DNA from 2 places in the Rothia sp. HMSC072B03 genome. Region 1 is predicted to be linked to the other one. Evidence: predicted binding sites of a transcription regulator. Region 1 holds the regulator's gene; the other holds the start of a gene.
The links. The regulator LexA, encoded in region 1, represses DNA repair genes until DNA is damaged. The targets are predictions, from matches to a motif close to TCGAACANNTGTTCGA.
Positions count from the first base shown of each region.

Region 1 (15,115 bases):
CTCAGCTGGAGTACATGCTGCCGCGTCTGCGCGGTTGGGGCGCCTCCCTGTCCCGTCAGGCGGGTGGCCGTGCCGCCTCCGGTGAGGGTATCGGCTCGCGCGGTCCCGGTGAAACCAAGATTGAGATGGACCGCCGCCGCCTGCGCGCCCGCATGGCCAAGCTCAAGCGTGAAATTGCCGCGATGGCGCCGGCGCGTGAGACGAAGCGCCTGAACCGCCGCCGCAACCGCGTGCCCTCGGTGGCTATTGCCGGTTACACGAACGCCGGTAAGTCCTCCCTGCTGAACCGTTTGACCGACGCGGGCGTGCTCGTGGAGAACGCCCTGTTCGCAACCCTGGACCCGACCGTGCGCAAGGCGCAGACCCCCGACGGCATCGGCTACACCCTCTCCGACACGGTGGGTTTCGTGCGCTCGCTGCCGACCCAGCTGGTGGAGGCATTCCGCTCCACCCTGGAGGAGGTTGCCGACGCCGACGTCATCCTGCACGTGGTGGATGCCTCTCACCCGGACCCGGAGGGCCAGATTCGCGCCGTCCGCGAGGTCTTTGCCGAGGTGGACGCCCGCCACATCCCCGAAATCATTGTGTTGAACAAGGCCGACGCGGCCGACCCCTTCGTGCTGGAGCGGATGCGCCAGCGCGAGCCCGAGCACGTCATCGTATCGGCACGCACCGGCGAGGGCATCGAGGAGCTCAAGCAGAAGATTGCGGACACGATTCCGCGCCCCTCGATTGAGGTCAAGCTGCTGATTCCCTACAACCACGGCGAGATTATTTCGCGCCTGCACGAGTGGGACGCAGAGATTAAGAGCACCGACTTCGTATCGGACGGCACCTTCGTGACGGCACTGGTCCGCGAGGACGTCGCCTCGGACCTGGCCGAGTACGTGCTGGAGGGTGACCTGCTGGAGGTTCTGGAAGAGGAGCTGGCCGAGGCCCGCGCCCTCACCGCCGAGGCCGATAGCGCCGAGACTCGCTAGGAACCGATTAACGTGACGCAGAAGACGACGGGACGCACTAGCGCGCCCAAAAACGCCTCTGGGACTGTACCCGTAGCCGAGGGCACCCGATTCACCGGGCAGGAGCTTGAGACCCTGCCCGGTGCGAAGGATGCCCTGAACCTGCTCGACGAGGTTGTGGAGGCCACGGGCGGGCAGAAACGTGACGGTCAGCGCACGATGGCGGCGCACGTAGCGCAGGCCCTTGAACTGCAACGACATCTGCTCGTGCAGGCCGGCACCGGCACCGGTAAGTCTCTGGGCTACCTGGTTCCGGCTCTCGCTCGCGTGGGGGAGTCCGACCAGCCTATCGTGGTGGCTACCGCGACCCTGGCCCTGCAGGCACAGATCGTGAACCGCGATATTCCGCGTCTTCTGCAAGCACTGGAGCCGCGCCCGGAGTCGCAGGCGCAGGTGGCCCTGCTCAAGGGCCGCAACAACTACCTGTGCCTGCACAAGCTTGAGGGCGGCTACCCCGAAGAGGAACAGGATGCCCTCTTCGACATGCCTTCTTCGACCTCCCGCGTGGGCGAGGAAGTCGTGCGCCTGCGCGAGTGGGCTGACCGCACGGAGACCGGCGACCGCGATGAGCTCAAGCCCGGTGTGTCCGATCGCGCGTGGGCTCAGGTCTCGGTGAGCGCGGCCGAATGTCTGGGCCGCCGCTGCCCGCTGGTGGAGGAGTGCTTTAGCGAGATGGCGCGTAGTCGTGCCGCCGAGGCAGATATCGTCATCACGAATCACGCCCTGCTGGCCATTAACGCTTTCGAGGGTATGAAGGTTCTGCCCGAGCACGAGACCGTCATCATCGACGAGGCCCACGAGCTGGTGGACCGAGTGACCGGTGCGGTTTCCGGATCGCTGACCGTTGCGATGGTTCGCCGCGCCGCTCGAGGCGTGAAGAAACACTCTAAGGCCGATTCCGGGGCCCTGGAGATGGCCGCCGGAACCCTGGAAACCGCACTGGAGGGCCTGCCCGAAGGGCTGCTCAACGGCCTCGACGGTCGCCTGCTCACGGCCCTATCCGCGGTGAACGATGCGGCCCGCGCCGCGCTCTCCGATACGAAACCGGACGGCCAGGAGGCCGACGCCGGCCTGCAGATGGCCCGTTCCCGCGTCTCGGAGGTGCACGAGGTGAGCAACCGCATCCTGGAGGCTTCGGCTGAGCAGGATGTGCTGTGGGTTTCGCGTCAGGGCGGCTGGGAGAACGGCCGCTACGTGGCCGCCTCCGATACCGACCCGGCGACCCTGAATATCGCCCCGCTGAGCGTTGGCCTGCAGCTGCGCGACGGTCTGTTTGCCGACCGCACCGTAATCCTAACGAGCGCGACCCTGACGGTGGGCGATTCCTTCGATGTGGCCGCCGGCGCCCTGGGTTTGCAGGGGGAGGGGGCTCCCCGCTGGACGAGCATCGATGTGGGTTCGCCCTTCGACTACCGCAAGCAGGGCATCATGTACGTTGCCGGGGATCTGAAGCCCCCGGGATTTGGCGTGCACGAGGGCCAGCTGGAGCGACTTCGCGAGCTGTGCGAGGCGTCCGAGGGAGGTGCCCTGGGGCTGTTCTCCTCGAAGCGTGCAGCCGAGCGCGCCGCAGAGTATATGCGTGAGCAAAGCGATCTGAATATTCTTCTGCAGGGTGAATCCTCGCTGAAGGCCCTGGTGGAGGAGTTTAGCGAGGATGTTGACTCGTGCCTGTTCGGCACGATGAGCCTGTGGCAGGGCGTTGACGTCCCCGGAGACTCCTGCCGTCTGGTGGTGATGGATCGCATCCCGTTCCCGCGACCGGACGATCCGATTGCGCAGGCCCGCACGGAGTCGGTGAACCGTCACCGCGGTAACGGGTTCATGGCCGTCTCTGCGCATCACGCGGCTATCCGCATGGCGCAGGGCGCGGGTCGCCTGATTCGTTCGGTGAATGACCGCGGGGTCGTGGCGGTTCTGGATTCGCGACTCGCAACGAAGCGCTACGGCGGCTACCTGATGAGGGCCATGCCGCCGATGTGGCCCACCCAGAATAAGCAGGCCGTGGTGGGTGCGCTGGCCCGTCTATCGGAATCCATCGACAGGTAGCCCGTCTACCGTGTGCTGAGCGGGCCATCGTGTATTGAGCGGGCGGCGCGTTTTCCCCGCAGGGCTATTTCCCCGTAGAGTCAGAGAAAAGCCCCCGGCACTCGCAAACTTGCGAGTGCCGGGGGCTTTGTTCGTTATGGGCTTTGGAAGCGCTGAAGTCTCAAAGGACGTAGCTACCAGATCGGGGCGTTGGCGCCGGGAGGCATAGCACCCCATGATGCTCTCGCGAAGAGCGGGGATTAGAGGCTACGCAATACCGAAACAACCTTGCCCATGACGGTGGCGCGGTCACCCATAATCGGTTCGTAGCTTGCGTTGCGCGGCATGAGCCAGGTGTGGCCATCAACCTGGCGGAAGACCTTCACGGTGGCCTCATCGTCCAGCAGGGCGGCCACGATGTCGCCGTTGTCGGCGGTGTGCTGTTCACGCACGACGACCCAGTCGCCATCGCAGATAGCGGCGTCAATCATGGAATCGCCCTTGACCTTGAGCATAAAGAGCTTGCCGTTGCCGACCAGCTGGCGCGGCAGGGCGAGTACATCTTCCACAGACTGCTCGGCGGTGATGGGGCCGCCCGCGGCAATGCGACCGACGAGGGGGACGGGTACGAGGTCGTCCTCGCCAACCTCAAAGTTCGGAAGTTCAGGCAGGGGAGTGTGCATGCCGGCGCCGTTTTCGTCGAGCACTTCGATGGCACGCGGGAGCTTGGGATCGCGGCGAATGTAGCCCATATTTTCGAGTCGGCCAAGCTGATGGGTGACCGAAGAGAGAGACGCAAGACCCACCATATCGCCAATCTGGCGCATGGACGGCGGATAGCCCTTCTGTTCAATCTCGGTGCGGATCGCGTCAAGAATCTTCTGCTGGCGCGCGGTCAGCGCCGGGCGGGGTGCTGTTGCCATATCTCTTCCTTTGGTCTGTGTCGCCGAAGGCTGCTGTACCTTCGGCGGAGCACGGATGGGTTGTCCACGTGTTCGTCATACGGTGACGTATATCGCACGGCTTAGGTGAAACATACCCCTTATCTCGTCAGGGGTGGATTAGATTCTAGATCCGTCGCGAGTCACGCCCCGCCATGATGGAAATCATCACGAGCGTGTGGAACATCTCTTGACACAAGTGTAGAACACTCTACCGACAAATTCAAACAAATATACTAGATTTTTTCTTCGAAACCGGAGGAATTTTTAGTATGTATCTGCTAGACTTTAGAACACGGATTCGGATACAGTGGAAAACCCTCCCGATTTTCGGGGCGCAAACGGGGTATTCTCCATGTAATTCGAATACTCGTTCTGCCTTGCGGGTCTGGAAGGGGGTTGTCGAATGTTCGAGAGTATTCGAACGAGAAACCGAATGACCTTCCTTATGCCGAAGGGGAGTTCTGGGGAATGCGTCTGCAAGACAAAACCCCGAACGTTCCTTGACCCGACGTGTCGGGTCCCGGGCAGAAAAACGAACAACCACACTCAACTCACCCGCCGAGTCTCGAGAGAGCTGGCACCGTTCACCCCGGCGGATTACCGCGGGAGTGAGCTTGAGAGAAAGGAACCACAATTATGACCGCAGTTTCTTTGGCCCCTCACCGTGCCTCTGCGTCTGCTACCCTTCCGGAAGGTTTGGTGGTACTTCACCCCGCGCACGCACGGCAGTCCGCGCGCATCGCTCGAGGCTCCTCCCGTCGCGCATCCGCTCCTCAGTCTTCTGCCTCTCCGGCGCCCGTCCGCAGTGTCTCTCCCACCGCGGCGGCTGCTCGGCCTGTGGCCCCCTCCGCTCCGGTGAATGAACGCTCCGGTTCGGCGCACCTCTCCGGGCAGGGGAGGGAATCGTCTTCCCGCCGTGCGGGCCTTGTGCCCTCCGCTATCTCGGGTCTTCGCTCCCTATCGTCTCGCCTGGAACGCTTCAACCCCCTGCGCAATTTCAAGGGGCTGCCTCTGCTGACCCTGGCCGCGCTCGTGGTGCTGGGCGCCATTACCTTCCTCGGCCCTTCCTTCGGCCCCCGTGTTGAGAACGCATCGGCTACCCAAGCCACTGTGACCGTTAAGCACGGCGAGACACTGTGGGACATCGCCCAGTCGGTGAACCCCGGCGGTGATGTCCGTGATACCGTGGTGCGTATTATGGAGATGAACTCGCTGACGAGCACCGCTGTCGACGCCGGTCAGCGCCTCGAGGTTCCCAAGCCGCGCCACTAGGCAAAGCTGTCGAGGCGAGAGCTTCGGCTCACTCGTCAGCGGATTATGAATCGGCTACGAACCGCCTACCGCACTACTCAAGGAGCACGCGATGTCAACACCCTCTCAGTCCCATCAGGACGCGGTCTCCTCACCGCGCCCCGTGGTCGCCGTTCTGGGAGATTCCGGAACTCACGGCGCCATGGTAAAGCTTCTTCGGGATTCGGGTGCGGAGGTCATCGTCACCGCTGACCCGCATCAGCTCCGCGAGGCTGACGGCATGGTGGTTGCCGGTCCTGCCGGTTCCCTTGAGGCGTTCGACGAGCTAAAAGCCAAGGACGCTGAGCGCGTGATTGGGCGCCGCGTGGCCGGTGGCCGTCCGGTGCTCGCGGCCGGTGCCGCCCTGAGCTGCCTTTTTGAATCCGTCGCGGTGAACCACCCGCAGCTGGGCAGCGTGCAGGTTCAGGGTATGGGGGAGTGGCCCGGCGAGAGCGTGGAGCTTTCCACCCGGGGCCTGGTGCCCGGCTCCTCCGCGGTGTCCCCCTCGACCGGCAGTCGACTGCTCAAAGATATTGAGGGCGAGGCCCGTTTCAAGTCCGAGCACGGTGTTTTTGAGTGGGTCTTTGACCAGAGCATTGACTATATCGCTCCTCCCGCGGTGAGCTGGACGGCAACCGAACCTCCCTATATTGCCGCGGTGGAGAACGGCCCGCTGACCGCTGTGCAGTTCTGCCCGGTCGTATCCGGTGAGCTGGGTGCGGAATTTATGCGCCGCTGGGTTGGGTCCCTCGCGGTGACCGGCCGGCTGTCGCCTGCCGCGGGTGAATCCGCTACCGGTGGGGAGGAATCATAATGGCTAAACCCATCCTCGAACTTCTGCCGGCCGTCGATATTTCCGAGGGCTACGCGGTACGCCCTGTGGGCGGCACCCTGTCCGGTGGCGAGCAGCGTCTCGATCCGGTCAAGGCGGCGCTCACCTGGGTGAAGGCTGGCGCCCGCTGGATTCATCTGGTTGATCTTGACCTAGCCTTTGGCCGCGGTACGAATACGGATGTTCTGGCGGAGGTTGCCGCCGCCGTCCGTGCCGAGAGCGCCCGGAGCTCTGCCCCGGTTCGTATTCAGGTCAGTGGCGGTGTGCGTAATGCTGAGAGCCTGGAGCGAGCCCTGAGTCTCAACCCGGACCGCGTGAACGTGACCAGCGCGGCGCTGGCGGATTCTGCCTGGCTTGAAGGCACTCTGGCTCGTTACGCCGATTCTGATCTTCTAGCCCTGGGGCTCGACGCCCGTTACGACCCCGAGCGGGGTTGGGTGACGGTGGCTCGCGGAACCGACTGGTCGGGCCCCGAGGTGGCGGAGGCGCTGGCCTGGCTAGAAAGCGTGGGCGTGCGTCGCTATATCGTCACCGATGTGAGTAAGGATGGCTCGCTGGCTGGTCCCGGCGCGGAACTGCTCGATGAGGTGCTGGCCCAGACCGTCTGTCGGGTGGTGGCGTCCGGTGGCGTGGCGTCGCTGGCGGACCTTGAGAAGCTGCGCGCCATGGTGCCTTACGGATTGGAGGGCGTGGTGCTGGGCAAGGCGCTATACGTGGGGAACTTTAGCTTTGAGCAGGCACTCGAGGCCGCTGGCTCCCGCTAAATCTCTCCTTTCTAATAAGGCTGTCGGCTCCCGCCAGTCCGCGCAGAATATATGCAGAATACATACGGTAAAGCCCCGCCTCCTTCAACCGAGGGAGACGGGGCTTTACCGTGAATAGATTGGGGGCGACATGGTAGGCCGGCCGGTTCGAGAGATCGGTTTAGTACACCGGGCCGGTCAGCTTCTCGCCGGGGCCCTTGCCGGGCTCGTCCGGGAAGGGGGAAGCCTCACGGAATGCCAACTGCAGGGTGCGCAGGCCATCGCGCAGGGGTGCTGCGTGCTGGGAACCGATTTCGGGGGCGGCAGCGGTGACCAGGCCCGCCAGGGCGGTGATGAGCTTGCGCGCTTCATCGAGGTCCTTGAGATCGTCTGCGTTCTCGTCGGAGGCCAGGCCGCACTTGACGGCTGCGGCGCTCATCATGTGGATGGCCGCGGAGCTAATGATTTCGATGGCGGGAACGTCTGCAATATCGCGCAGCTGCTCATTAACGGCCTCGACCTGCTCCTCGGTGAGCTCGGTGTGGCCGTGGACGGGGGTTTCTTCTCCCGCGGTAAAGCGGAAGTTATTGTTTTCAGTGCTCATAACCCTAGAATCTCACATTTCGTTTATTTCGGTAAATGCGTCCTTAAGAGTGGGTGCTTCTGTGGACTTTCTGGGGGAGCCCCCGCAATTTTTATGGTGTTTTGCGTCTATTTCCTTGCGTCTGTCGGGGATTCTGCGGTATGGTTGTAGGCAGTTTGCAAGTGGAGCATGCCTCCCACCCGGTTGACCGCCGCAGGCGTTTGTTTGCGAGTTTTGAGGTGAACGGGTTCGTCCGCCGATTTCGGCGTACGCTGGTTTGTGCCTCCGCTTGTGTAACTGCGGGGGCTTTTTAGCGCCCGCAACGGATAGTATTCACGGGGAAACCCACAGAGCACAGGAGCTAGTCATTAGCGAACCACGCATTAACGATCGTATCCGCGTTCCCGAGGTCCGACTCGTCGGCCCCGGTGGCGAGCAGGTAGGCGTTGTCCCTCTGAAGGACGCTCTGCGCCTGGCTGAGGACGCCGAACTCGACCTGGTCGAGGTTGCCCCGAACGCGAAGCCGCCCGTGTGCAAGCTCATGGATTACGGCAAGTACAAGTACGAAGCCGCAATCAAGGCTCGTGAATCCCGCAAGAAGCAGGCTAATGCCGTTCTGAAGGAGATCCGTTTCCGCCTGAAGATTGATACCCACGACTACGAAACCAAGGTTGGACACGCTCGTCGTTTCCTTTCCGGTGGTGACAAGGTCAAGGCAATGATTCAGTTCCGTGGTCGTGAGCAGCAGCGCCCCGAGATGGGTGTGCGCCTGCTGGAGCGTCTGGCGGCTGAGCTGGCCGAGGTGAGCACCGTTGAGTCTCGCCCCCGTCAGGATGGCCGCAACATGGTGATGGTTCTGGCTCCGCTTCGCGGTAAGGCAGAGGCTCGCCGTGAGCAGGGCGCCGGCGGTCGCAAGGGTCGCGAGCGTATTGACACGACCAAGGCGAAGCCCGTAACTAATTCTCTGGCAGACGCTATGCCTGCCGAGCTGAAGGCACAGGCTTCCGCCGAGTAGGGAACCGGGTCGTCACTTTAGGATGGGCACGCGCCTCCACCGCTCGGTGGGTGTTGCGGGTTCACCCGGTGCCGGTTCCGAGGCACCTCGCGAGGGGTGCCTCACCTTTGGTCCTTGGGGCTGATGCGTTCGCGTACGCAACCCCACTAAGCTACCCCGCCACTGTGGCGGGGGATGAATGTAAGGAGAACGGCAGCTATGCCGAAGCAGAAGACCCACTCTGGTGCTAAGAAGCGCTTCAAGCTCACCGGTAGCGGCAAGGTTAAGCGCCAGCAGGCGAACCGCCGCCACTACCTGGAGCACAAGTCCTCTCGTCTGACCCGTCGTCTGGCTTCTGACCAGATCGTTACCGGCGGCCAGGCAAAGGTTGTCAAGAAGATGCTGGGTAAGTAAGCAACGCTTACTCTCTGCACCTGGCGCACCGATAGTGGTGCGTACTGATTAAAGACTCGCTCCTGTTCAGCGTGATATGTGAGCTGTTCAGGACATAAGACGAAGGAGACACACGTGGCACGTGTGAAGCGCGCGGTTAACGCGCACAAGAAGCGCCGTACTATTCTCGATCGTGCATCCGGCTACCGCGGTCAGCGTTCTCGCCTGTACCGTAAGGCTAAGGAGCAGGTCACTCACTCGCTGGTTTACAGCTACGACCACCGTCGTAAGAAGAAGGGTGACTTCCGTCGCCTGTGGATTCAGCGTATCAACGCTGCTTCCCGCGCACAGGGCCTGACCTACAACCGCTTCATCCAGGGCCTGAAGGCTGCTGGTGTTGAGGTTGACCGCCGTATGCTGGCTGAGCTGGCTGTTAACGAGCCCGCTGCCTTCAACGCACTGGTTGAGATTGCTAAGAACAACCTGCCCGAGGACACCTCGGCTCCCAAGGCTTAATTAGCCTAGGTTGTGTTCTTACCTCGAAGATCTAGGTTCGGGGTAGGATGCTTAAGCGTCGTGAGCGGCCGTCTGCACTTTTGAGTGTGGGCGGCCGCTTTCTGCGTACCTGGGGTTGTGACTGTTCTGCGTTTTTGGGTGTGCCTTTGCCTGTACCCTTTAAGAGTGAACTTTTTTGAACGTATTAGTACCCCCGTTGTGATGTCCAACCCGCAGGCAGATCGTGTGCGCGATATTGCGAAGCTGCGTACCCGCGCTGCTCGCACGAAGAAGGGCCAGTTCCTGGTGGAAGGCCCGCAGGCTGTGCGCGAGGCCCTGAAAGCGCACCTGAAGAGCCCCATCCTGGACGCCGTGTACGTTACGGAGGCCGCGTTCGACCGTCATGAGGATATTGCCGAGTTGCTGGAGCAGGTGTACGGCACCCCCACCCCCGAGGAGGGCCGCCGCGTTTTCATGCGAGTGGTGACCGAAGAGGTGTTGGCGGCCATGGCTGATTCGGTGAGCCCGCAGGGTATTATTGCGGTTTCCTTTATGGTGGATGCTTCCTTCTCGCTGCTCTGGGGTGAGGGCGCGTTGAACCCGAAGTTGATTGCTGTGCTGTCTCGTGTGCAGGATCCGGGTAATGCGGGCACGATCCTGCGTGTGGCTGATGCCGCCGGCGCCGATCTTGTGATTACCACCAAGGGCTCGGTGGATTTGTACAACCCGAAGACGGTGCGTTCCACCGCGGGTTCGCTGTTCCATGTGCCGATTATTCAGGGCGTGCAGCTGGAGGATTTCGCGGAGGATGTGAAGTCTCAGGGGACCGCGGTGCTGGCTGCTGACGGCTACGGTGCGGTGGATCTGCAGGAGCTGAGTGAGTACACTGCGGCTCGTCGTGCCGGTGTGGAGGCGAGCGCCCCCTCCGGCGTGAAGGGTAATTTTGATCTTTCTAAGCCGACGATGTGGCTTTTCGGGAATGAGGCGCAGGGCTTGAACGCTGAAGAGAAGGCTGCCGCTACGATGCGAGTGGCTGTGCCGGTGTACGGCTCGGCGGAGTCCCTGAATGTGGGTACCGCCGCGGCGGTCTGCCTGTACGCCTCGGCGATGGCACAACGCTCGAACGCTCTGGGCTAATACCGTAAGCCCATCATCCCGTGGTGTACTCTCCCGGCGAGCTGTGTTCGTCGTGGCTGTATCGGGCCGAGGTTTGGTCGTGCCCGCCGCGGGCCTTTTACAAACTTTTGAATAGTGTCGCCCCCGATGGTTCCGTGCTTTTCGGGTTAGCGCGGCCTGCAGAAAGGTAAATATGTCTCAATCCAGTCATTCCGGCCACTCGGGAGCCGGGGCGATTATTGCCGCCCTGGGGGCGAACCTCGGTATCGCCGTCCTGAAGTTCTTGGCTTTTGCCCTGACCCGTTCCTCCTCGATGTTGGCCGAGGGTATCCACTCGCTGGCTGACTCCGGCAACCAGGTGCTGCTTCTTTTGGGTGGCCGCGCCTCCCGCAAGCAGGCCGACGAGGAGCACCCGTTCGGTTACGGCCGTAACCGTTACATTTACGCGTTCATCGTCTCGATTATCATCTTTGCATTGGGCGGTCTATTCGCCCTGTATGAGGGTTTCGAGAAGCTTCACGACCCGCACGGTATTACCGAGTGGCAGTGGGTTCCGGTGGCCGTTCTGGTGGGTTCGATTCTGCTGGAGGGTAACTCGTTCCGCGTGGCTGTCAAGGAATCCAGCGGCCTGAAGGGTAAGCAGGGCTGGCTGCGTTTCCTGCGCACCTCGAAGAACCCGGAGCTTCCGGTGCTTCTGCTTGAGGATGCGGGCGCACTGGTCGGTCTGCTGCTGGCCCTGATTGGTGTGGGAATGACCCTACTGACCGGTAATGGCCTGTGGGATGCTTTCGGCACCCTGGCTATCGGTATTCTGCTGGTCTTCATCGCGGCGTTCCTTGCGGTGGAGATGAAGTCGCTGATTTTGGGTGAGGCGGCTTCGCCGGAGGATTTGGCGAAGATTCGCGCGGCGATTGAGGATGGCGACAGCGAGCGTATTATCCACATTAAGACTGTGCACCTGGGTCCCGAGGAGATTCTGGTGGCGGCGAAGATTCGTATTCACGATGCTGATACCGGCCGCGCTGTGGCTGATGAGATTGACGCGGCTGAGGTGCGTATTCGCGAGGCTGTTCCTGCGGCACGCATCATTTATCTGGAGCCGGATATTTTCCGGGCTTAGTTCTAGGAGATTTTTGTTATGACCGTTGAGATGATCGTTGATGGTTTGCTAAAGATTTTCGTTGGCCTGATCATTCTTTTGGTGTACCTGCGTCTGACTCACCGTTCTCAGGCGGGGCACCAGACCCCGATTGATACCATCGGTAACTTTGTCATCGGTGGTGTGTTCGGTGGCGTGTTGTACAGCAAGCAGATTAGCCTGTTCTACTTTGTCATCTACATGGTGTTTACGCTGTGCATGATTCAGCTGCTGAACGTGGCGACCACGAAGATTCGTTTTCTGCATATGGCGGTGCGTGAGCAGCGCGTGCCGGTCATTACGGATGGTGATATCGATATTAAGAGCTTCCAGCAGGCAGATGTGGTTCTTGATCCGATGCGCCTGATTGCTGACCTTCGTGCGCAGGGTATTTACGACCTGGAAGACATTGAGTTCGCTCAGATTGAACCGAACGGTGCGCTGAGCGTGATCCGTAAGGGTGACGGTGTGCCGAACTTTGCTCTGATTGTGAAGGGTAGCTTGGTCACTCGCGATATCGCGGATGCGCACAAGACCGAGGATTGGGTGTACCTACAGTTGCGTGCCGCTGAGGTCGAGCTTGAGGATGTCTTCCTCATGGAGTTCAAGAACGGTAACCGCCTTCTGATTCTGCTGAATGACGGCACTAATATTCGCCGTGAGGTAGCAGAGGCCTCGAATATGAATGATGAGGAAGAAGAGTGGCAGGAAGGCGTGGAGGACGCTCCCGAGCCTGATGATACCGAGGATGCAGAGCAGGAAGTAGCGGAGCACGCTGCTGAGGATGCGCATCCGATGAAGGATTCTAAAGCGTAGAAGAAGGTAGAGAAAGATGAGTGAAGTGTCGCCCTCGTTTGAGGTTCAGGTGGTTGGCGCCGCCGTGGTTGATTCTTTGGTGGCTCCGACCCGTATGCTGGTGGCTCAGCGTTCTGAGCCGCAGACTGTTGCCGGGATGTGGGAGTTCCCGGGCGGTAAGGTCGAGCCGGGGGAGAGCTGCGAGCAGGCGCTGGTGCGTGAGCTGAAGGAGGAGCTGGGCGTGCAGGCGCGTTTGGGTGCTGAGGTGCTCGGCGCGTACCCGCAGGGCTGGCGTCTGAGCGAGCGTCTGGCGATGCGCGTGTTCTTTGCGGAGATTCTTTCGGGTACACCGGATACTTTGGAAGATCACAGCGCCCTGCGGTGGATGCCGCTTCCCCCAGCGGGGGAGGGAATCCTCGAGGCCACGGAAGCCGCCGAGATTCTGGCGCTGCCGTGGATTCCCGCGGACTTCCCAATCGTGGAGGCACTCCTGCGTCAGCTCGGTCGGTCTGGGTCGGGCGACGAAAGCTAAGGGCGCGCACCTCGCGTGCCGAGGACACTCCGGTAGCCGTTGCGGCACCTTGACGGAACGTAACGGCATTCACGCGGCGTAATATTTTCGTCCGAATAGTTTTTTCTCAGCTTTTTTTAAAAGTCCACGCGGGGTGGGGGTCCGATACGGACCCCCACCCCGCGTGTATTTTTATGCGTGAAACATAACCTGTAACTAAGCCCAACCTGCCTTTTTTATTAGCCAGGTATTCAAATGTCGTAAAGATATGCTGACAATCTGTGTCTATCGGGGAGATTCTGAGCGAATAAAGGCTCGATAGGCCTTCGAGCCGCACAGACAGAACGCGCGGTAGTGTCGTCAAACGAGCCGGTTTCCCCGTAGTCTTAAGGGGTCAATTAGGATAAAAAAATATGTTGATTTGGTGATACTGACATGAATTTTTGGGGAGCCTTCCTCGGAAACTTTTTGATTGGCCTACGCGAGGGTCTCGAAGCGGCCCTGGTGGTCGGAATCCTCCTGGCCTACATCCGCAAGACAAAGCGAACCCACCTGCTCACACCGATGTGGCTTGGTGTGGCGGTCGCGGTTATCGTCTCCCTCGGCTTCGGCGCGCTACTCACCTTCGGCCCCGAAACCCTCACCTTCGAGGCGCAGGAAGCCATCGGCGGCTCCCTTTCCATCATCTCGGTCGGCTTCGTCACCTGGATGATTTTCTGGATGGCAGAAAACGCCCGTATGCTCTCTGCCGAGCTCAAGGACAAGCTGGATGCCGCGCAGACCAGCGCCTGGGCGGTCGTCCTGCTCGCCGCGCTCTCCGTGGGCCGTGAAGGTCTCGAAACCACCCTGTTCATTTGGTCGGCCACCCGCACAGCCGGTCAGGAGGCGAACGCGACCCCCATGCTCGGTGCCCTCGTCGGCATCCTGGTCGCCATCCTCATGGCGTGGGCCATGATGCGCGGCATGATGCGCATCAACCTCTCCCGCTTCTTCACCATCACCGGCGCGTTCCTGGTTATCGTGGCGGCCGGCGTGCTCTCCTACGGTATTCACGACCTGCAGGAGGCCGGTATCCTGCCGGGCCTGAACAGCACCGCATTCGAATCTTACCGCTACATCGACCCGAGCGGTTTCGTGGGCACCCTGCTCAAGGCCGTGTTCAACCTGTCCTCGACCACCACCTGGCTTGAGGCCGGCGCCTGGGTCCTGTACATGGGCATCGTGATGCCGCTGTTCATCCGCGCGCAGCGCCCGGGCCTGAAGTCCTCAGCTAAGAAGCAGGCGGCGAAAACCGAAGCCGAAAAGACGGCGGCATAGGGCTCTCGGAGCCGGCCGGCTCCGGACCTACCCGAATAACCCACCGGATAATTCTTTCGGACACCCCTCAACGTGCGACAAAGAACCGCCGCAAACACATACACATACAACATAAGGAGAAACCATGCGTAAGACTCTCGCCTCCGCAGGTGCACTGCTCTCGGCCGGTGCGCTCGCCCTGACCGGCTGCACCCCCAACAACCAGAACGTGGCGTCCTCCGCCTCGGGTGCCGCATCCTCCGACGGCACCATTAACGTCACCGCAAGTGACGATGCCTGCAAACTCTCGGCTACCACCGCCAAGGCCGGCACCGTGACCTTCAAGGTCAAGAACGAGGGCACCAAGGTCAACGAGTTCTACGTGCTTGGTGCCGACGGCCTGCGCATCGTCTCCGAGGTGGAGAACATTGGCCCGAACCTCAGCCGCGACCTGACCGTGGAACTGCCCGAGGGCAGCTACAAGACCGCCTGCAAGCCCGGTATGGTGGGCGACGGCATCCGCGGCGACTTCACCGTGACCAAGAACGAGAACGCCGCCCCGATTTCCGCCGACGAGCAGGCCCTGCGCGACACCGCGGTCACCCAGTACACTGCCTACGTCAAGGACCAGGTGGAATCGCTGAAGACCAAGACCGAGCAGTTCGCCGAGCTGTACACCGCCGGTAAGGACGACGAGGCGAAGGCCCTGTACTCCTCGGCTCGCCTGCACTACGAACGCATCGAGCCCGTGGCAGAATCCTTCGGCGGCGGCGAGCTTGACCCGGCCCTGGATGCCCGCGAAGCAGACGTGGAAGAGGGCAAGGAATGGACCGGCTGGCACAAGATTGAGAAGGATCTGTGGCAGCCGACCGCCGAGAACAACGGCGGTAAGGCATACACTCCGCTGACCAAGGAGCAGCGCGCGGAGGTCGCCAAGAAAC
Region 1 is NZ_KV797963.1:15,444-30,558, reverse strand. It holds gene hflX (GTPase HflX) at 1-980, shown strand, start outside; gene HMPREF2630_RS00320 (ATP-dependent DNA helicase) at 993-3,065, shown strand; gene lexA (transcriptional repressor LexA) at 3,305-3,967, opposite strand; gene HMPREF2630_RS00310 (LysM peptidoglycan-binding domain-containing protein) at 4,688-5,260, shown strand; gene HMPREF2630_RS00305 (type 1 glutamine amidotransferase family protein) at 5,352-6,092, shown strand; gene HMPREF2630_RS00300 (HisA/HisF-related TIM barrel protein) at 6,092-6,874, shown strand; gene HMPREF2630_RS00295 (DUF1844 domain-containing protein) at 7,035-7,457, opposite strand; gene infC (translation initiation factor IF-3) at 7,726-8,451, shown strand; gene rpmI (50S ribosomal protein L35) at 8,650-8,844, shown strand; gene rplT (50S ribosomal protein L20) at 8,959-9,339, shown strand; gene HMPREF2630_RS00275 (TrmH family RNA methyltransferase) at 9,541-10,455, shown strand; gene HMPREF2630_RS00270 (cation diffusion facilitator family transporter) at 10,628-11,554, shown strand; gene HMPREF2630_RS00265 (DUF421 domain-containing protein) at 11,573-12,388, shown strand; gene HMPREF2630_RS00260 ((deoxy)nucleoside triphosphate pyrophosphohydrolase) at 12,405-12,899, shown strand; gene efeU (iron uptake transporter permease EfeU) at 13,314-14,195, shown strand; gene efeO (iron uptake system protein EfeO) at 14,320-15,115, shown strand, end outside.

Region 2 (15,115 bases), on a different contig from region 1:
CGAACGCGTAGAAGAGCCCGCGGGAGGGGCGATACCTCCCACGGGCTACTTGCTGTATGTCTTGGCCGGTGCGGCTCTAGAGCTGAATCTCGGGGGCCTCCAGACCCAGGTGTTCCCAGGCCGCGGGCAGGGCCACGCGACCGCGCGGGGTGCGACCAATCAGGCCCTCGCGCACCAGGTAGGGCTCCGCCACGGTCTCCACGGTCTCGGTCTCCTCCCCCACCGCAATGGCGAGGGTGGACAGGCCAACCGGCCCGCCGCCGAACTTGTGGATGAGCGATTCCAGCACGGCGCGGTCCAGGCGATCCAGGCCGCGCGAATCTACCTCGTACATGTCCAGGGCGGTCGCGGCATCACGCGCGTTGATGCGGTCCACGCCGTTCACCAGGGCCCAGTCGCGCACGCGGCGCAGCAGGCGGTTCGCGATACGGGGTGTGCCGCGGGAGCGACCCGCAATCTCGGTGAAGCCCTCGGAGGTAATCTGCATGTCCATCAGGCCGGCGCTACGGCGCAGCACCAGCTCCAGCTCCTCAACCGAGTAGAACTCCAGGTGACCGGTAAAGCCAAAGCGGTCGCGCAGAGGCCCGGGCAGCAGACCCGCGCGGGTTGTTGCGCCCACCAGGGTAAACTGCGGAAGCTCCAGCGGGATGGAGGTCGCGCCGGCACCCTTACCCACCACGATGTCCACGCGGAAGTCTTCCATCGCCATGTAGAGCATTTCCTCGGCCGGGCGGCTCATGCGGTGAATCTCGTCGAGGAACAGCACCTCGCCGGGGGTCAGCGAAGACAGAATCGCCGCCAAATCCCCGGAATGTTGAATCGCGGGGCCGGAGGTGATGCGCAGGGGCGCGTCCATCTCGGCCGCAATAATCATGGCCAGGGTGGTCTTACCCAGGCCGGGAGGGCCCGAAAGCAGCACGTGATCGGCGCTGCGGCCGCGCATCTTCGAGGCCTCCAGCACGAGGGAAAGCTGCTGGCGCACGCGGCGCTGACCCACGAAGTCGTCCAGGGACTTGGGGCGCAGGGCCGCCTCAATCATCTTCTCTTCGGGCTCTTCTTCCATTGCGACCAGGCGCTGCGCGGGCGCACCCGGGACGCCGGGCACCTGACCGGGAAAATACCCGCCGGAAACCGGGGATACCGCGGCCTGCGAATCGTAGGGGTTCTGGGTCATAAAATTCTTCTTTCGTGGAGTGAATGAGGCGCGAGGTAACGGGCGCGCCAAAATCGGCCGGGGTCAGCCAAGGGCTCGGCGAGCGGCCCTAGTGGCGACCCACCGTGTTCTGCGTACCCAGGGATGCGAGCACACCGCGCAGAGCCACGCCCACCGGCTCGCTCTCGGCGGAGGGATTGTGCTTCACGTACGCGTCGATGGCGGCGGAGGCGTCCTTCTCGCTCCAGCCCAGGGAGGTCAACGCATCCAGCACCTGCGGCTTCCACACGATGCCCTGGCTCAGCGGCAGCTCGTCGGTCTGGCCGTCGCTCAGAATCAGCTTGCCGGCAAGCTCCAGCACGATGCGGCGGGCACCCTTCGGGCCGATGCCCGGAACCTTCGTGAAGGCCTTGTCGTCACCGGTGGCCACGGCTCGCTCCACCTCCGCGGCGGTGTGCACGCTCAGCACCGCCAGGGCGATGCGAGGGCCGATGCCCGAGACCGAGAGCATCATGTCAAAGACCTCACGCTCGGCCGGTTCCGAAAAACCGTAGAGGGTCATGGATTCCTCGCGCACGATCATGGTGGTCAGCACGGTGGCCTCCTCCCCCGTGCGCAGCTTGGAGAGAGTGCGTGCGGTGGCGTGCACCAGCATGCCGAAACCATTAACGTCAATCACCGCGTGGTCAAGCCCCACCTGGGCCACGCGGCCGGTCAGTGATGCAATCATTCTCTCCACCTTTCAATGCCCCGCGCCGGGGCGAACGATACTGCACTCCCCCGCGGCCTGCTGTGCCGCCGGCGCGCATCGGGGCCGGCGGGTATGCCACGGGAAGATACTATCAGTATATTAGAATATTTCTTCTGAAATCAAGGGATATTCGAATTCTTTAGCGAATCCAGCTCCCGGTACGTTCGAAGGGGTTTGCTCGAAGGGTAACGAGTCGGCACCCCTAGCGGCGGGCCTTAGCCTCCGCCTCCATCCAGGCGCGCTGCGCGGGGGTCAGCGAACCCGCACGGCGAGCCTTCGCGGGCCGCGATCCCTGGTGCGTCTGCGTCTGCGCCGACATGTTAATACCTGAGCCGATGCCGCCGCCGCGCCAGCCGTGACAGATGGCGATGGCCAGCGCGTCGGCCGCGTCCGCGGGCTTCGGCATGGCGTTCAAGCCCAGAATGCGGGTCACCATGCGACCCACCGAGGCCTTATCCGCGCGGCCACTACCGGTCACCGCCGCCTTCACCTCGGAGGGCGTATGGAAGAACACCGGCACGCCGCGCATCGCCGCGGCAGAAATCACCGCGCCCGAGGCGTGCGCCGTACCAATCACCGTGTTCACCTGCTCCTGCGCAAAGACGCGCTCAATCGCTAGGGCGTCGGGCCGGTAGGTGTCCAGCCAGTGCGAGGCCGCGTTGAAAATCCAGAGGATGCGCTGGTCCAGCGTGCGGGCCGGGTCGGTACCCGCCACGCCCACGTTCACGAAGTGCGCCTTACGGTCGGCGGTCATGTCGAGCATTGAGAAGCCGCAGCGCGTGAGGCCGGGGTCCACGCCCATGATGCGGGTCGCCCCCGGCACGCGGTCCACGGCGGCGACCGTATGGTTTTCGCGCATGCTATCGCGCGCGGCGGATGCAGCGTTCACGTGTGCTTTCCTTCCACAGTTCGCTTTCCAAAGTTCGCGGGGTCTTCACTGGGTCTTCGCGGAGCCTTCGCGGGGTAAAGTCTGCGATACCGCAGTTCGCGGGGCCGCCAGCCGGAGCACGGCCGGGCGTTTAGGCCGGGCGCCGACCGGCATAACGTTCAAAAGCCACCTCCCGCCGGGTCCACGCGCGGTGGGCCGGCCGGGAAGTGGCTTCAGTGCACGCTCAGAAGTGGCGCGCTCGGGCGGTGACTACTCGGCTTCCAGCTGAGCAGCAACCTCGTCAGAGACGTTAGCGTTCGAGTAGACGTTCTGCACGTCGTCCAGTTCCTCGATGGCGTCTGCCAGCTTCAGGAACTTCTTGGCGCCCTCGGCGTCCAGGTCGACCTGCATGGTCGGGCGGAAGACCGGGTCGTCGTTGTTGTACTCCAGGCCGGCCTCGTCCAGAGCCTTACGAATCTCGGGCAGGTCGGTAGGTGCGGAGATGACGGTGAAGATATCGCCCTCGTCCAGGACCTCTTCGGCGCCGGCATCCAGAACAGCCATCAGAACGTCGTCCTCGGTCAGGCCGTCAGTCTTGGTGACCTCAGCAACGCCCTTGCGCTCGAACAGGAACGCAACCGAACCCTGGTCAGCCATGGTGCCGCCGTTACGGGTCACGGCCAGGCGAACCTCAGACGCTGCACGGTTACGGTTATCGGTCAGACACTCGATGTACAGGGCGGTACCCTGCGGGCCGCGTGCCTCGTACATGATTTCGGTGTAGTCGATGGTCTCACCGGTCAGGCCGGCGCCACGCTTGATAGCGCGGTCGATGTTGTCGTTGGGGACGGAGTTCTTCTTCGCCTTCGACACAGCAAGGTCAAGAGCGGGGTTACCGGCGATATCGGCGCCACCCATACGTGCCGCAACCTCAATAGCCTTAATGAACTTCGCGAAAGCCTTCGCGCGCTTGGCGTCGATAGCGGCCTTCTTGTGCTTAGTAGTCGCCCATTTAGAGTGACCCGACATTCGTATCTCCCTTAGTCAAAACCTCTGCGCGGGCACGGCGAAACGCCCCGCGCACTGTACTATAACTCAATCAACTATACCGTAGCGGAGGCGCACACCACCTCTTAGAGTGCACGCCAGCGCCCGGAATAGCACGTCAGTGAACCGCTAGCGGGGGCGAGACGCGGCCGAGGCGCGCGCCTTCTCCACCAGCGAGTCGTCAATCGCGTTCGGAGTGAACTCGCCGAAGCGACGAATTGCGGCCTGCTCAATCAGGTAGTCCGCAATCTTCGGGTTCTTCGGCAGCAGCGAGCCGTGCAGGTAGGTGCCGATGACGTTGTGCACGCGTGCACCCTCGTAAGAGTCCGTCACGTTGTTGCCCTCGCCCTTGGTCACGGTAGCCAGCGGGGTGCATCCGGAACCCAGGTAGGTCAGGCCCGAGTGGTTCTCAAAACCGATGACGGTGCCGAACTCTTCGGACTCCTCCACGATGTTGCCAATCAGGCGTTCGTCGCCGCCGACCGTGTGCGCATCGAAGATGTTGATGCCCTTGAGCACCTCGCCCTCACGGGTGCGGAATTCCTTGCCGAACAGCTGGTACAGGCCGCAGATGACGAGCATGGGCACGCCGTCCTCGGCCAGCGAGCGCAGGGTGCCGCCGATGGCGTGCAGGTCGTCCTGAATCACGGACTGGCCGGAGTCCTGGCCGCCGCCGCCGAGGATGATGTCAACATCCTCGGGGAAGGGCTGGCCGGGGTTGTGGTCCAGAATCTGCACGTCGAAGCCGTGTGCCTGCGCGCGGCGGGCCAGCGCCAGGGTGTTGCCCCAGTCACCGTAGATGTTCATATCCAGCGGGTAGAGCTGCACGATGCGCAGCGTCTTGCCGTTGTTCGGGCCGGGCGCCGGGGTGCCCTCAAAAGTGTGGGTTGCCGTCATTATGAGACCTTCTCAACGTCGGTAATCTTTGCCAGCTCCTCGCGCAGGGCCAGCATGGCGGTGTAGGTGCAGAAGATACGCATGGGCGCATCCCCGCTGGAGGCGATGAACTGCTTGAGCGCATCGGCCAGGTTCTCGTCGACCTCGCCGACCTTCACGCCGTCGTGCTCCAGGCGTAGCGCCATATCCCAGGCGCGCACGCCCGAGACCATCTGCACGCCGGTGCCGCGCAGGCCGTCGAAGTCAACATCCCACAGCCAAGACACGTCACGACCGTCAGCGTACTGGTCATTAATCGTAATCATGGTGGCGTAGTCGTCAGCGTTCGCGCTGGCCAGGGACAGGCGGAAGCCGCTGGGGTTCTTCACGAGCAGCAGCTGCAGCGGGCGGCCGTTCACGTTCAGGGTCTCACCGCGACCGAAGGCGGGAGTAATCTTCGCCAACTCTGCGATGAGCTTATCTTCATCGAGCTTCTCGCCCATGACGGCGCGGGTCAGGGCCATAGCGCCAGCCGCGTTGAAGATGTTGTAAATGCCGTACAGGTTAATCTCACCGACTCGCTCCACACCCGCCACATCGAAGGTTGCGGAGGTGCCGGAGAAGGCGGTGAGGGTAACGTCGGCATTGGGCAGAGACTGCTTCGCGACAGTGCCGCCGCGCATCTCATCATCCGAGGGGAAGTACGAGCGAAGGGACTCGGCCAGGCCGTAGTAGTTGACCTTCACGCCCGGCTGCACGTTCTCGGCGAGGGAGCGGATGCGCGGGTCCTCGCGGTTGAGCACCACGGTGTTGGTGGTTGCGGCGGCCACGGTCGCGAGCATGCGGCGGGTCGTGTCAATCTCGCCGAAGCGGTCCAGCTGGTCGCGCAGAACGTTCAGCAGTAGCGCATAGTCGGGCTTGACGGCCTTGACGAAGTGCACGGCGTGCGCCTCGTCGAGCTCCAGCACGGCGATGTCGGCCTCAAGCTTGCCGGTGAGGGTCATCTCACCCAGCAGGGCGGCGGCCACACCGCGCACAAAGTTGGAGCCGGTGCGGTTGGTGAAGACCTTCAGGCCCTGCGCTTCGAGCAGCTGAACGGCCATCTTCGTGGTGGTGGTCTTACCGTTCGTGCCGGAGACGACGACCACGCCGTAGGGCAGCTTCGCGAGCTCTTCGGCTACGAACTGCGGGTGCAATTTTTCCATGACGAGGCCGGGGAACGCGGAGCCGCCACCGCGAAGCTTAGTCGCGTAGCGCACGCCCTGACCCAGAAGGCGAATGAGGGGTTTGGACATGCTTACCATTTTAGTACACGCGCACGGTGCCGCTGAAGGGTGCGGCGGGGGCGTTCGCTCAAGCCAAAACGGACCGCGGCGGGTTTGAACCCTGCCGGGCGGGCGACTTTAGAAGAGCGAGCCCTGCACCCTCACCCGCGTGAATCCCCGGTCGGGAACCACCAGCAGGTTGCGCCACTCGGCGGTGTTGACGAGGAACGCGGCGTCGGGATCGCCCACGTGGGCGCTCACAAACTGGCCCGCCGCACCCGTGCAGAAGAACCCGGCCGTACTACCGTCCAACGTCGAGTCGCACGGTGCGAGCGGTTCCGGGTTGCGCGCGCGCAGGGCCGCGTACGGGCGGTTCATCGCCAGGGAGGGAACCCACGGCTCGTCCAGGGCGGATAGCTGCAGGTCGGGCTCCCTCGCCAGGAACTCGGTGAGGGCGGCGCGGGCGCGGGCCACCGCATCCTCGTGGGCGGCGCGCAGCTGAGCACCCGGGAGCGGATGCGTCCAGGCGCGGTACTTGCTCGCCACCTGTTTGACCTGGCCGATTCCGGCGAGGGCGGTCACGGCATCCTCGGCGCGGCGTATGGTCAGCCCGTCCGGGGCAAGCGCAATGTAGGTGACCGTGGCGACGGCCTGCTCGTCGAGGCGTCGCGGGGTTGAGGTCAGGGAGCTCGTGCCGACCTTGTGGGTACCGTCTGGGAACGTGGCGATGTAGAGGCGGTGCTCCAGCATGGCGTAGGCGCGCATGGAGTCGGTGAGCGTTCCGGGGTAAAGGTGCGCGCTGTGCAGGGCGATGAATTCGTCGCGGGCGGCGCATCGGGGGCACTGCTGGCCCCGGTCGATGCGGGCGGCCTCGGGGCACGGGTGACGGCGGGTTCCGGGGGTGCCGGGGTCGGTTGAGCCGGTCGTGTAGCCGGAGCAGAAGCGGTACGGCGCGCCGGATGCGTCGAGGGCCACGCGCAGACCCAGGTAAGCCCCGGGGGTTAGCGGCACCCGGAGGCGTCGGCCCGCGGGGCGCGCTGGCAATTCGGCTTCCGCGGGGCCGGCCCCGTTCGGTCCGGGTTGGCCCGGTTCGGCCTTGATGTCCTCTAGCTCGAGTACGGGGCGGCGGTCCACCCAGCGCAGCTGCCGCCACACGAGGGCGCGCGGAGCGGTTTCGCCGCCAACGCCGGCGGCAGGTTCGGTGGGGCAGGCCTCGGCACCGTCGAGGGTGTTCTCGAGGAAGGCGTTCTCAAGCAGATTGGGGTAATCCATGACTATCAACTCTAGCGGTTTGAACGGCCCGAGAAGCGCTGCAGAGCGGCAAAGAGCCGGCCCGGCGGGGCGCCGCGAAAGAACGCTCTCAAAGCGCCGCGAGCCCGAGGGCGTAGAAAAGAGCCTAGAAAGGTTGGGCCGCCCTACCTCAAGCATGCCGGCCTAGCTCAGGCGGGCGAACCCCTCCGCGAGCGCCGAACGCATGTCGTCCAGGGTGCGCGACATGGTTTTGGTCTGGGCAATAATCGGCAGGAAATTGGTATCGCCGCTCCACCGCGGCAGAATGTGCTGGTGCAGATGGTCGGCAATTCCCGCGCCGCCCACCTTGCCCTGGTTAATACCAATGTTGAAGCCGTCGTTGTGCGAAACCTCGCGCAGAACCTTCATGGCGAGCTGGGTCAGCTGCGCAATCTCAAGGGTTTCCGCCTCGGTCGCATCGTCGTAGAAGGGAATGTGGCGGTACGGGCACACGAGCAGGTGCCCGGGGTTGTACGGGTAGAGGTTGAGAATCACGAAGGCGTGCTCGCCGCGGTGCACGATTAGAGACTCCTCGTCGCTGCGGCCGGGGGCGGTGCAGAACGGGCAGGTCTTTTCGGTGTAGTCCTTCTGCCCGCCGCTCACGTAGGCGGTGCGGTGCGGGGTCCACAGGCGCTGGAACTGGTCGGGTGCGCCGGGTAGCTCGAAGGAATCCTGCACCGAGGGTGCGGCGGTCTCGGGGGTCGTGTTCTCGCTCATAGTCCCATTCTATAGCGTTTTCACGTTCCTACCAGGGGCGTCCACGGGTCGGCAGCATGGGTCGGCAGAGGCCCCGCGGCAGAAGCTAAAAGGGGCACCGGTCCCGTCCACAAGAACGAAACCGGCGCCCCTCAACGCTACGGGCCCTAGCCCTCGAACTTCGTCAGCTGCACCGTGCGAGTCTCACCGCGGAAGGTGAGAGAGAAGGTCAGCATGCCGTCGCGCACCGCAAATTCCTTTTCGGATTCCGAAGATGCCAGCGGGTTGCTGTCCATCGTTCGGCGGTCGCCGACCGAGGTCCAGCTGTAATCCCCCTGACCGGCCTCGAAGGTTCCGACCCAGACGACCGTGGCCATCTCTTCATAGTTGAGGTGGTAGGTCACGGTGATCTTATTGCCGCGCACCACGGCAGCCACGTAGTTCTCGGTATCACCGAGCTGCAGCCATGTGCTCTCCGTCTGCGATGCGTCATCGCGCGGAACGTAGGTCTCGGAACTGGAGGAGGGAACCTCGGAGATAATCTGAATTTCCGAGGTTGCCGCGCCGGACGGGGTGGCACGAGCGGAGGCGAACGAGGCGTCATCGACGGTGACCGTTCGGGCGGCCAGGAATGCACCATTCGATGAGCTAGAAGCGCCGGCCGTTGCGGAGGCGCACATGCCCAGGGTGAGCGCACCGGTCAGAGCCAGCACGCCCAGAGTGGTTTTAGAAGCCACGGATTGCTCCCATTGATATGAGTGTTTGAGTGAGAGTTGTGAGTGCATGCCGGAACGAAACGAACATAAAACAACACCCCGTAGCACGCGGGCTACAGGGTGTCTTCGTACGCCAGCACGTAGATAGTGTATCCGCAGTGGTGACCTATTGTGTAGACCTACTAGGCATCTTGAGTGATAGTTTCCTCACGTTTTGACTTTTTGGGGAATAGTTTCGAGCTAACCATCCGGGGTGTCTCGCGGCCACAATGAGGGTTTGATGCGCTGTAAATTAAATGTTGCTTACCGTTGGATTAAGTGCGTTCAAGGTGCTTCGATACGTTTTGAGGGGAGCACCTGCTCGTACCCTCCCAAACCCCTCGAAACAGGGCCTCCCGAAGCTACTTGCGGGAACGGAATGAGAACTTCTCACGAATAATCGTGAAGGTCTGGCGGGTTTCCTCCAGCAGGGCCACGGGCTCCTGCTCGGACGCATCCTCGCGCACCGCAACCTCGCTGCCGGTGGCACGACCGGCCTCGGCACCAGAGTCAGCGCGGTCAGCCGCAACCCGGCGACTGAATCCAGCCCACTCTTCACTCGGGTCTTCAGCTCCCGAACCGCCACCCCAACCAGCGGCGGGCGCATCCGTCGCCGCGGGTACCGGGTGAATACCGTCCTCGTCCACCACCTCCCGAAGCGTGTAGGCCGGGTTATCGCGACGTGCATACTCGCGGGCCAGTAGCGCCCGAAGCTCCGCAATCTCCAGGCGAAGGTCGTCCACGTCAGCTTTGGTGGCGGGGTGCTCTTGCTCCTCCACTCCCCCGATTTTCTCGATAATCCAGCTCGCGAGCGCACCGGTAGCAACCGCGACCAAGCCCCCGCCGTACAGCATGACGATCACGGCGATGACCCTGCCGATACCGGTGACCGGGTAAACGTCTCCGTAGCCGACCGTGGCGAGGGTCGTGAACATCCACCAGTAGGCGGTGGGCAGGTCACGAATCATCGCGCCCGGCTCGGAGGACTCCACCGAATAGATCGACAGGGCAAACATGATGATGAAGATCGCGGTGTATCCGAAGAGCTTCACCGCCAGCTCTGAGAGCCTCTTATATTGGCGGTTGGCGGTCATATAAATCATGGAGAGGAAGCTGACAATACGCCACGCGGGCAGCAGCACAATCGCCAGGTTCATCAGGTTATGCGTGATGAAGTAGAGTCGCCGCGGCGCCAAGTACAGGCGAATGCAGTAGTCGGCGGCGAATAGGCCCCACAGGATCATCTGAATGATGTTGAGGTACCCGTCGTACGGCTCCTGAATACGCGTGCTCATGATGGGCGCGGCGAACGCAAGCAGGTACAGCACGGACGCCACGAACATGGGCGTGGAAGTGCGGTCTTCCCACGCGGCCAGGTTCTTCTCGCCGCGGTACTTGCTGAGCGTGCGGAAGAGGCGGGTTCGCGGAGTGCGACGCGGCGGGTCCGTGACGGTGCGGGTGACCGTGCGAATGGTCGTGGTGTGCGTTTCGGGTTCGCCCGCATCGATTATCTCGGCGGCATCATCGGGGTTGCCCTGAGTGCCTGCTTTCGGGGAGCCCGTATTCGGAGTGCCAGCTTTCTGGTCGCCCTTGCCGCGCGGGTGATGCGTGGTGCGGGTGATGCGACGCTCCTCGCGGTGCGTGCCGTCGGGTTCGTCGCTGGTGGCGTACTCTTCGACTACCTCTTCATAGTCTTCGTCCCGCGCGGGATCGTACGCGTCGTTGTCCGCGGGGTCCTGTGCCTGATTCTGTGCCGTCCTATCCATAAGAGACATGATACTCTGCGCCCTTTGGGCCCCGGAGCGCCTCCGAGTGTCCCGAAGCGTTCCCAAGCGTCCCCGAGTGCATTGGCAGGCCCGCGGGGTTGATTCTGCGGGTACCGACGCGGCGAGGTTTCGTTGCACCATATGCACAAAACTGGCACAATGTGTGATGCGTGCATCCACAGAAATTGCGAGCGCGCACCGCCGATATCTTCCGCCCATGAGTCCACACCGGAGTGCCCCATGACCCCTTCACGCTTCCTCTCCCCCGCCTTTCCCACCACGCCCTCGGGTCTTCCCGTGCACGGCCTGCACGGGGGCCGTGCACGGACCCGCGGCATCGCGCTGACCCTGGCCGCGGCCCTCGTCGTGCCCCTGAGCGGGTGCGCCACGCCGAACGCCGATTCTTCCGCCTCGGCCTCGGCCAGCGTGGACGGTTCGCTTGCGGTCAGCCGCGGGGTCGCCCCCGTTAATGAGGAGCGTGAGGGCTACCGCCTGTTCTCGGGTCGAGGCCCCGTCGATGAGGCCGTGTTCGAGGGCCCCTCGGGTGCCGGCTCGTACTCCTATATTGAGTTTGAGCGGCGCGGCGAGCCGACGGCCCCCATGCGCGTTTCCCTACGCGATGAGGGTGGGACCTCGATGGAGTTCCCGGCGGGTGAGTCGGGTGAAATGGGCGGCGTGTGGGTTCGCAATACCGCGGAGGCTCCTTCCGCGAGCGCGAGTGGTTCCGGGGTGTCGTTGAGCGCGACGCGGGTGACTGCCTCCACCTCGAACCTGGCCGATGACGCGCAGTGGGTGGTGTCGGTGCGCTCGCTGGGCGTTGATTCTTCTGGCGAGCTGACCGCCCCGGAGGGCCTGGCACTCGTGAGCCAGACGCTGTCTTCGGGCGATATTGTTCAGCAGGGCACGCGAGGTTTTGTTCACGATGCGACGGGCCGAACGAGTTCTGCCGCCGTGGAGAACCGTTCGGACGCACCGATTCGGGTGTACTGCGCGGGGACCACTCGCCAGGAGCGGAGCGTGCCCTCCGGCGGTCGTGTTTTCCTGGATGATCTGGGGGTGCGCGCGGCGGGTAAATCGCCGCTGCTGTGCGGTGTGGTGGCCTCGGATGCATCGGCCCGCTGGACCCTCACGACGCTGAGCTCCCGCGCGTAGACGAGGATTTCTTCGACGAGTCCTAAATCTTTCACCCCCTGCGGCAGGGGGGGCACCGGCGCGGGGCGGAAGGCAGGCAGCTTTCCGCCCCGCGTTTTTTAACGCGCTTTTTAAACCGTTGATACCTACCACTCTCCGTTCCCTACTCCCCCGCTTTGTAGCGCCGCGAACCGAAGGAGAAAACACCTCTCATTCTGGGCTTCGCCCTCTCAGCTCGCACCCAGTTTGCGCCCCGAAAGCGCGATGGCCGTTGCCTGCCGAATTGTTACAGCGTCCGGCGGGTGGAATCTAAAAAATCCGAATCGGTCCATATGCGGCGTAGGCACCTCCCCCGGGTGCACGCAAAAACCCACGGGATGCCAATAGATACAAGGGAAAACCATATTACTGCCCGGCGCATACCCGGCGCCCCATATAGTGACAGATAGTCTCCAAGCTTAGCCAACGCTAAGAAGAAAAGACGGGGTTCAAAGGAAGATACTGGATACAAGGACAGCATTACGCTCTTCACCAGTAAGGAAGCTCAAGATTATGACCGTTGTGTCAAACACGTCCGAAGCACTCAAGTCCCCCTACGAGGACACCCTCAAGCGCCTACTCTCCGATGCGCGCGCCGAGGCAGTCGAATCCAGCGTCTCCGAACTCGAACGCCTCGCTATTGCACACGACGCATCCCACTACCTGCTCGTGCCCGCCGGCCTGGTCCGCCCTGACTCTGCCGAAGACGTCGCAAACATCTTCCGCGCAGCCGGCGACCTCGGCCTGCCGCTCACCTTCCGCTCCGGCGGCACCTCCCTCTCCGGCCAGTCCAGCGGCGACGGCCTCATGGTCGACACCCGCCGCCACTTCAAGAAGATTGAGGTCCTTGAAGACGGCAAGAAGGTGCGCGTGCAGCCCGGCGCGACCATCATGATGGTCAACAACTACCTGGCGCCCTACGGCTACAAGCTCGGCCCCGACCCGGCATCCTGGTCCGCCTGCACCGTCGGTGGTGTGGTTGCGAACAACTCCTCCGGCATGTCTTCGGGTACCGCCTACAACACGTACAACACCCTGGACTCCATGGTGTTCGTGCTGCCCAGCGGCACCATCATTGACACCGCCGAACCGGACGCCGATCAGAAGCTGCGCTCCCTCGAACCTGAACTTCACGAGGGCCTGCTGCGCCTGCGTAAGCGCGTCACCGAGAACCCCGAATCCATGGCGAAGATTCGCCAGCAGTACTCCATGAAGAACACCATGGGTTACGGCCTGAACTCCCTGGTCGACTTTGAGACCCCCGTGGACATTCTGCAGCACCTGCTGATCGGTTCGGAAGGTACCCTCGGTTTTGTTGCTTCGGCAACCTACCGCACCCGCCCGATTCTGAAGAACATTTCCACCGGCCTGCTGGTGTTCAACAACCTGATTGATGCGGCGCGCTCCGTGCCCGAGCTGGTTGCTAACAAGCTGGCGACTGTCGAGCTGATGGACGCCACCAGTATTCGTGTGGCTCAGCGTACCGGTCAGGCTGCGGAGGCGCTCGCCGCCATCGACGTGAAGGACCACGCCGCCCTGCTGGTTGAGTTCCAGGGCAACTCCGAGCAGGAGCTGAGCGACCTTGCCGCCACCGCAGCCCCCATGTTTAAGAGCCTGCCGGTGGCTTCGCCGGTGTCGATGACCAGCAAGCTGTCTGAGCGTAACGCCCTGTGGGCAGCACGTCGCGGCCTGTACACCACCGTGGCGGGTAACCGCCGCTCCGGCACGAACGCACTGCTTGAAGACGTGGTTGTTCCTGTTGAGGTTCTGGGTAACACCTGTAGCGACCTGACCAAGCTGTTCGACTCGCACGGCTACAAGGATTCCGTGATCTTCGGTCACGCGAAGGACGGCAACATCCACTTCATGCTGAACGAGCAGTTCCGCGACCCGAAGCAGCTGGACCGCTACCGCGAGTTCACCGAAGAAATGGTTCAGCTGATTCTGGGCAACGAAGGCTCGCTGAAGGCTGAGCACGGTACCGGCCGCATCATGGCTCCGTTTGTGAGCCGCCAGTTCGGTGAGGAACTCTTCGACGTGATGCGCCAGATCAAGCGCCTCATCGACCCGAAGGGCTTCATGAACCCGGGCGTTCTGCTGGTTGAGCCGGGCACCGACTACGTGACCGATCTGAAGGTCGCCGAAACCGTTGAGGAAGAAGTCGACCGTTGTGTGGAGTGCGGCTACTGCGAGCCTGTCTGCCCCTCCCGTAACCTGACTTTGACCCCCCGTAAGCGTATTGTGCTGCGCCGTGAGATTGCCGCCGCTGAGGCGAACGGCGACCACGAGCTCGCTGAGCGCCTGCGTAAGGAGTACGAGTACTACGGCATTGAGACCTGTGCAGTGGACGGCATGTGCCAGACCCGCTGCCCCGTGAATATCAACACCGGTGACCTGATTCGCCGCCTGCGTTCTGAGAACCAGGACAAGCTGGCCGCTACCGGCTGGAAGATCGCCGCGCAGCAGTGGGGCATCATGGATAAGGTTGCCGGTAAGTCGCTGACTGTGGCGAAGAAGCTGCCGTTCCCCGTGGTGCACGGCACCACCAATATTGCCCGTAAGGTCATGGGTGACGACATGGTTCCTTCCTACAAGAAGGACCTGCCGGTTGGTGGCCCGGCACGTAAGCCGCATAAGGACGCAACCGCTGAGATCGTGTTCTTCCCCGCCTGCGTGAACTCCATGTTCGGCGGCGTGGACGGCGACGGCAAGCACGACCCGGTCAACGCAACTCAGGCGTTCATCCGCCTGTGCGAGCGTACCGGCGTGAAGTACCGCATCCCGGACAACATTGGTGAGATGTGCTGTGCTACCCCGTGGAAGTCGAAGGGCTTCACCGACGGCTACTCGATCATGAGCGACCGTGTGCTGAAGTCCCTGTGGGAGGCTACTGACGGTGGCCGCCTGCCGGTCGTGTGTGACGCTTCGTCCTGTACTGAGGGCCTTGAGGTGATGCGCGAGAAGGTTATTAAGGCGCTTGAGCACAAGATCGTGAACGGCCTGAAGCCGGGTGAGCCGGACTTCTCGCGTCTGCGCATGTACGACGCGGTGCAGTTCGCCGCCGACAACATGCTGGACAAGCTGACTGTGTCTGCTCCCCTGCCGTCGGTTGCTCTGCATCCGACCTGCTCCATGACTCACCTGGGCACTCAGCCTGCGTTTGAGAAGATTGCGAACGCGATGAGTGACGACGTGTATGTGCCGAAGCACTGGGGTTGCTGTGGTTACGCGGGTGACCGCGGTATGCTGCACCCCGAGCTGACGGCGAGCGCTACGGAGGCGGAGGCTGCCGAGCTGAGCGAGCAGAAGCAGTTCGCCGCATACATTTCGGCTAACCGCACCTGTGAGCAGGGTATGACGGAGGCGACCGGCCACAGCTACCAGAACGTGTTGCAGCTGCTGGAACGCACCACCCGCTAATTAGGGTTGAGCGCATAAGCTGACGAAAGAAGGGACCCGGCGGGCTATCTGATGGATA
Region 2 is NZ_KV797970.1:519,116-534,230, forward strand. It holds gene ruvB (Holliday junction branch migration DNA helicase RuvB) at 77-1,063, opposite strand; gene ruvA (Holliday junction branch migration protein RuvA) at 1,263-1,883, opposite strand; gene ruvC (crossover junction endodeoxyribonuclease RuvC) at 2,107-2,763, opposite strand; gene HMPREF2630_RS08705 (YebC/PmpR family DNA-binding transcriptional regulator) at 3,043-3,801, opposite strand; gene HMPREF2630_RS08710 (type 1 glutamine amidotransferase) at 3,949-4,716, opposite strand; gene HMPREF2630_RS08715 (Mur ligase family protein) at 4,716-5,999, opposite strand; gene HMPREF2630_RS08720 (hypothetical protein) at 6,099-7,232, opposite strand; gene HMPREF2630_RS08725 (HIT family protein) at 7,395-7,967, opposite strand; gene HMPREF2630_RS08730 (hypothetical protein) at 8,114-8,683, opposite strand; gene HMPREF2630_RS08735 (potassium channel family protein) at 9,064-10,476, opposite strand; gene HMPREF2630_RS08740 (hypothetical protein) at 10,708-11,619, shown strand; gene HMPREF2630_RS08745 (FAD-binding and (Fe-S)-binding domain-containing protein) at 12,151-15,057, shown strand.
Region 2: a site for LexA is predicted at 2,005-2,020, ahead of ruvA (Holliday junction branch migration protein RuvA). Genes of this name have one in related genera too.